Linked DNA regions of Methylosarcina fibrata AML-C10. The protein of the gene in region 1 binds, or shares a complex with, the protein of each later gene. Links are inferred from orthologs where the notes say so. Each region holds a gene or a part of one and is shown in the gene's direction. Other genes may lie near its edges. The genes, in order: dnaX and holA.

Region 1 (3,306 bases):
AAACCGGGAACCGGCGGGATGCAATTCATATTGCCGGCGACCGGCTCCACGATGACGCAGGCGATCTGTTCGCCCATCTGTGCGAACAATCGGGCGACCTCGTCGCTGTCGTTGTAAGTCAGAGTGATCGTATTTTCGGCAAGCGCCGCCGGCACGCCGGGCGAACTGGGCACGCCCAGCGTCAGGGCCCCGGAACCGGCTTTGACCAGCAGCGAATCCGAGTGTCCGTGATAGCAGCCCTCGAACTTGACGATTTTATCCCGGCCCGTATAGCCCCGCGCCAAACGAATGGCACTCATCGTCGCCTCGGTGCCCGAACTGACCATTCTCACCAGATCGATCGACGGCACCAGTTCGCATACTTTTTGCGCCATCCGGGTTTCGATCTCGGTCGGCGCGCCGAAACTCAAGCCTTTTGCCGCCGCTTCCCTGACCGCCTCGATCACCTCCGGATGCGCATGCCCCAGAACCATCGGCCCCCAGGAGCCGACGTAATCGATGTATCGTTTGCCGTTAGGATCGAAAACCCAGGCGCCCTGAGCATGATCGATGAACACCGGCGTTCCTCCCACTCCGCTGAAGGAGCGCACGGGAGAATTGACGCCGCCGGGGATGACGCGTTTGGCTTCGGAAAATAATACGGTAGCTTCGGTCATGGTGTTTTATGAGTCGGTCGGAAATGGATCAGGAAATGGGTTAACTTTATCATGTTTGCAAGATCGTTTCCTATCCGACGAATGGCCGGGAAATCGAATTGAACCGGAAGAACCTTTTTTCCGGATAAAATAATTTCGTCAAGACTTGTATTCCGCCGCGAATTAAAAGATAATGGTCCGCTTTCAGCCACTCACGGCTGTTTTGATTATGGTAATCGTGTCGGTCCTCCCGCAACGATACGCTGTAAACCCCGCCAGGTCCGGAAGGAAGCAACGGTAGCAGCGGATTCGTGTGCCGGGATGCGGCTGATGCGGTTACCGCCCAATTCGAATGCCAGCACCCGAGCCTGCAATGATTTACCAGGTTCTCGCCAGAAAATGGCGTCCTCATAATTTCACAGAAGTTGTCGGTCAGGAGCACGTCGTCAAATCGTTAATCCACGCTTTGCAGCACGACAGACTCCATCATGCCTATTTATTCACCGGAACCCGGGGCGTCGGCAAAACCACGCTCGCCAGGATTTTAGCCAAAGCCATCAATTGCCCCGACCTTAGGGATTATAACCCCTGCGGCGTCTGCGACATCTGCCGCAGTCTGGACGAAGGGCGCTTTCTGGATTTGATCGAGGTCGACGCCGCCTCGCGCACCAAGGTCGACGATACCCGCGATTTAATGGACAACGTCCAATACGCACCCAATCAAGGACGCTTCAAAGTCTACCTGATCGACGAAGTCCACATGCTGTCCGCACACAGCTTCAACGCGTTGCTGAAAACGCTGGAAGAGCCGCCGCCTCACGTCAAATTTCTGCTGGCGACCACCGATCCCCATAAAATTCCCGTGACCGTGCTGTCGCGCTGCCTGCAATTCAATCTAAAGCGCCTGCTGCCGGAGCAGATTTTCCGGCAAATGGAATTCATCCTGAATCAGGAAGGCATCGATTTCGAAACGCCCGCCCTCAAATTGCTGGCCCGCGCGGCCGACGGCAGCATGCGCGACGGCCTGAGCCTGCTCGACCAGGCCATTGTCTTCGGCAGCGGCAAGGTGGCGGCCGAAGATGTTTATGCGATGCTCGGAACCGTGGCCAGACAGCCGGTGTACGAACTCCTGGGCGCTCTGGCCAGGCTCGATGCCGCGGCCATTCTGGACAAAATCGGCGAACTGGCGAACCTGACGCCCGATTTCGGCGACATCCTGAAACAGATGCTGCAGATCCTGCACCGGATCGCGCTGCTTCAGCAAATCCCGGGGGCCAGCGATCCCGAGATGGATACCGAAACATTGAAGGATCTGGCGGCGCAAATGTCCCCCGAGGACGTCCAGTTGTACTACCAGATCGCCCTGATCGGCCAACGCGATCTGGAGCTGGCGCCCGACCCGAGGAGCGGCTTTGAAATGGTCCTGCTCCGGATGCTGGCTTTCCGGCCGGATACAACGGAGAAAACCGTGGTCAAAAGACAGGATGGCGCTCGTCCCGCACCACCGTCCGATGCCCTGCCGAAAACCGATCGGCCGCAGCTTTCGGCCGAACCGCCGAAATCCGGCAAAGAACCGATGGCGGTCGGTACCGGCCACACCGACTGGGCGGACATGATCGCCGCGATGAAACTGACCGGATTCACCCGGGAGCTGGCCAATAACTGCGTACTGGCTCATCTGGACGATACAGTCTGCAATCTGATTCTGGATGAAGGTCACAAACATCTGCGCCGTCCCGCCAGCGAAGAGAATTTGCAAAAAGCCCTGCAGACCTATCGGGGAGCGCCGCTGAAACTGGTGATCAACGCAGAAAAAACGGCGATCGCCACGCCCGCACTGCAACAGATCAAGGACCGCGAAAACCGGCAGCAGGCGGCGATTGAGGCGATCAATTCCGACGACAACATCCAGGCGTTGAAAGAACATTTCGACGCGAGGATAATGCCGGGCACCATAGAGCCCGTCTAACCGATTAAGGAGACCCATCATGAAAAGCGCACTTGGCAACATGCTGCAGCAAGCACAAAAAATGCAGGAAGATTTCAAGCGGGCTCAGGAAGAAATTGCCGCCCTGGAAGTGACCGGCGAAGCGGGCGGCGGACTGGTGACCATCGTCATGACCGGCAAACGGGAAGCCCGCAAGGTTCATATCGACCCGTCGCTGGTCGGCGAAGACAAGGACATGCTCGAGGACCTGGTGGCGGCGGCCATTAACGACGCCGTCGGCAAGGTCGCCAAGCTGAAAAAAGAGAAAATGGCGCAGTTAACCGCCGGAATCCCGCTGCCTCCCGGGTTCCAGATGCCGTTCTGACATGCAGAGAAAAGGCTTAATCGGACAACTGATTCAGAACCTGTGCTGCCTGCCCGGAGTAGGTCCTAAAACCGCGCAGCGCATGGCCTTCCATTTGCTCCAGCGGGACCGCCAGGCGGCCAAAACCCTGGCCGAGACGCTGATGCGCGCCACCGAACGGATAGGCTATTGCCGCCAATGCCGTACCCTGACCGAGGAAACCCTCTGCGACCTCTGCAGCGCTCCGGCCAGAGACCGGACGGCGCTGTGCATCGTCGAAAGCCCGGCCGACGTCTGGATCATCGAACAGACCGGCGTCTTCCGGGGGCTTTATTTTGTCCTGCACGGCCGGCTGTCGCCCCTGGACGGCATCGGTCCGG
Region 2 (3,316 bases), 3.5 Mb from region 1 along the record:
CGCCGATACCGTGCGCTTGTTCATCATGTTTGCCGCGCCTCCGGAGCAGTCCCTGGAATGGTCGGACAGCGGCGTCGAAGGCGCTTTCCGCTTCCTGAAAAGGCTGTGGAAACTGGTCCATCAACACGTGGCATCCGGTGGAGCAAGCCGGCCGTTCGATCGGCAGGCCATGACCGAAGAGCAAAAAACGCTGCGCCGACAGTTGCATCAGACCATTGCCAAGGTCACCGACGACTACGGCCGGCGTTATACCTACAACACGGCAATCGCCGCCAACATGGAGCTGGTGAACGCCCTGGCGCGCTTCAATGACGAATCGGAAAACGCGCGGGCCTTGCGCCAGGAAGCCTTTGAAGCCATCGTTCTGATGCTGTCGCCGATCGTGCCGCACATCTGCCATCGGATGTGGCAGGAGCTGGGGCATCCGGAAGCGATCGTCGGCGCTGCCTGGCCGACGGTCGACGCTTCGGCGCTGACCCAGGACAGCCTGGAGCTGGTCATTCAAGTCAACGGCAAGCTGCGCGGCAAAATCACCGTTCCGGCTGCGGCGTCTGCCGCTGAAATCGAACGGCTGGCGTTCGCTGACGATCATGTCAAACGATTTATTGAAGACCGGCCGGTCAGAAAGGTGATTGTCGTGCCTAAAAAACTGGTTAATATCGTGGTTGAGTGATTTTTTGTTGCCGAGAGTCGGGATGTTGCGTAAAAAAATAGCTGTTCTTGTTTTTTCCGTACTGCTGAGTGCTTGCGGTTACCATCTGCGCGGAAGCTCCACCGAAGTGGCTCAGGAGATTAAATCGATTTATTGGGACGGCGGTACTCTCCAGCTTCGCGAGCAATTGAAAGGCGTACTGGGTTCGTCGGCGAGCAAACTGGCCGATTCGCCGGAAAAAGCCGGAGTGACGGTCAAAATTCTGAACGAGGACTTTCGCCACCGGGTCCTGTCGCTGAGTTCGCGCGGCCGCTCGAACGAAGTCGAACTGGATTACCAATTGGATTACGAATTGTACAAGGAAGGAAAATTATTGCTCGAAAGGCAGCCGCTGCGGCTCAGGCGCGAATATTTCAACGATCAGCAGGACATTATCGCCAAGGATAATGAAGAACGAGTGATTCGTGACGAAATGTATCAACAGGCCATTCAAAGCATTTTGAGCCGGGCGCGGCTGGAGCTGCAGGCGGCTTCCAAATAACATGCGGCTAAAACCGGAGCAACTGGACCAGCATCTCAAACAAGGCCTGGCTCCGGTCTATCTTGTCAGCGGCGACGAGCCCCAGCAACTGGGCGAAGCCTGCGATGCGGTCAGGGCGGCTGCCCGGAAAGCGGGTTTTGAAACGCGCGAGATATTTTCCGCCGATGCCGGGTTCGAATGGAGCAATCTGACTGTTTACGCGGGCACACTGTCGATCTTTTCGGATAAGAAAGTGATCGATTTGAGGCTGCCCGGAACCACGCCGGGAGCCGACGGCTCCAAGGCTCTGATGGCCTATTGTCAGCATCCTCCCGAAGATACGTTGCTGCTGATCACGATGGATAAACTCACCGGTGAAACCTTGAAATCGCACTGGTTTCAGGCAGTCGACAAGACAGGCGTCGTGGTTCAGGTCTGGCCGGTCGACGGTCAGGAATTGATCCGATGGCTACAGCAGCGTTTGCAGCGCCGGGGGCTGAGTGCCGAAGCCGAAGGCGTCCGGCTGCTGGCGGCCATGGTCGAAGGCAACCTGCTGGCCGCCGTTCAGGAAATAGAAAAGCTTTACATCCTCTATGGCGCAGGACCGCTCAGCGCTCGGCAGATTCTCGACGTGGTCGCCGACAGCTCCCGCTTCGACGTGTACAAGCTGATCGACAGCGTTCTGCGCGCCGATACGCACAGAACCATGAAAATACTGTCGGCTTTGCAAGCCGAGGGCATCGCCGCGCCCATCGTGCTGTGGGCGTTGACGCGCGAGGCGAGGACATTGAGCAAGATCAAACAGGCCTTAGCCCAGGGCCGGAATCGGGAAACCGTATACAGAAACCACCAAATCAGGGACAATCGCAAGGCGCTGATAAGTTCTGCTCTCGACCGGCTGAGCCAGGCCGATCTCGACAAGATACTGCTCCGGAGCGCTCGAGTCGACCGGCAGATCAAAGGGCAGGAGCCGGGCGATCCGTGGGAAACATTGCTGAGTCTTTGCCTGTCGCCGGCCTCGGTCGGAATCGTGACGGAGCCGGATCGATGATTGCGCTCCGGGCAAAGCTTTCGAGTATCAGCCGGGGAAGGCTATCGTGAATTTCCGGCCGGCAGGATGCCGATAAATTTAATGCTATTGTGCACATATTCCATTATCATGAATGACTTAATTCAATTGCCGGCATGAACTCTTTCCGCCGTACTTGATGAAGGATTGAAACCGGAAAAATCATTTCACCAGGCTTCGGTACTTAACTGAAAAGCGAATGATTACCCAATACAAGACGCTCATGTTTACGGCTTTTTGCCTTGTCTTAACGGATTTTTTGTACCTGTTGTCGGCGTATTTTCATCCGGAACTGGATTTTGCAAAGCCTCTGGTGTTCGTCAACGGTCTCGGCGCTGCCGGTATTCTTTATCTGAACGTCAACTCGGGGGCAGCGAGGCAGGGCGGATCCAAGTTGCAGATCGCGCCGGGCCGTTCCTTTCCGCCACCGGAACAGCCGGAATCGATTGATCAGGCGGCGGCAAACAACCGGCTGCAATTACTGTCGAATATTCTTGAAGTCAGCCACGTAAACTATGCCTTACTGGATGAACGCCTGCACGTTAAAGAAAGCAACTGCGCATTTTGCGAACTCTTCGGTTATCCGCCGGGCGAGTTGGAAAACCAGCCGTTGTCGATGATGATTGCCAGTGAAGAAGGCGTCAAATTCACGCCTTCCTTTGCCGCGAAGTTAAAGGACAAGCGTAAAAAATACTGGTCTGGTGAAGTCAACTGCCGGCCGAAGAACGGCCGCCATTTTCCCGGTAAACTGGAGATTACTTTCATCAACGGCGACAGCGAGCAAGCGTTTTATTTCGCCACGCTGGCCGACATCACCCGGCAAAAGCTGGATGAAAAACGCATCATCAGGATTGCTCACTACGACGACCTGACCGGTCTGGCGAACCGCGTCATGTTTTATGAGCGTCTGGGCCAGTTTTTATCGACTTCCCAACGGTACAATTTACACGCCGTCATCTTTTTTATCGACCTCGACCGGTTCAAAGCGGTGAACGACAATCTCGGCCACGATGCCGGCGACGAGCTGTTGAAAGAGACCGCGAAAAGACTGCTGGCGATCACGCGCAAGGGAGAC

The links.
Region 2: the proteins of dnaX (region 1) and holA are in contact, whole or in part, in a cryo-EM structure (PDB 8GIZ), measured with the Escherichia coli proteins. The link is inferred for Methylosarcina fibrata AML-C10 from one-to-one orthologs.

What each region holds. Positions count from the first base shown.
Region 1 is NZ_KB889965.1:4,506,865-4,510,170, reverse strand. Bases 323-3,306 are described here. They hold dnaX (DNA polymerase III subunit gamma/tau), read left to right. Parts: upstream 323-1,008; coding sequence 1,009-2,604; downstream 2,605-3,306. Other genes in these bases: recR (recombination mediator RecR), read left to right, coding at 2,949-3,306; A3OW_RS0121325 (YbaB/EbfC family nucleoid-associated protein), read left to right, coding at 2,624-2,947; hemL (glutamate-1-semialdehyde 2,1-aminomutase), read right to left, coding at 323-656. In the rest of the region: more of hemL, read right to left, coding at 1-322. UniProt on the Escherichia coli protein: Part of the beta sliding clamp loading complex, which hydrolyzes ATP to load the beta clamp onto primed DNA to form the DNA replication pre-initiation complex.
Region 2 is NZ_KB889965.1:981,532-984,847, reverse strand. The notes cover bases 215-3,208. They hold holA (DNA polymerase III subunit delta), read left to right. Parts: upstream 215-1,194; coding sequence 1,195-2,223; downstream 2,224-3,208. Other genes in these bases: A3OW_RS24080 (sensor domain-containing protein), read left to right, coding at 2,441-3,208; A3OW_RS0104830 (LPS-assembly lipoprotein LptE), read left to right, coding at 696-1,193; leuS (leucine--tRNA ligase), read left to right, coding at 215-673. Outside these bases: more of leuS, read left to right, coding at 1-214; more of A3OW_RS24080, read left to right, coding at 3,209-3,316. UniProt on the Escherichia coli protein: Part of the beta sliding clamp loading complex, which hydrolyzes ATP to load the beta clamp onto primed DNA to form the DNA replication pre-initiation complex.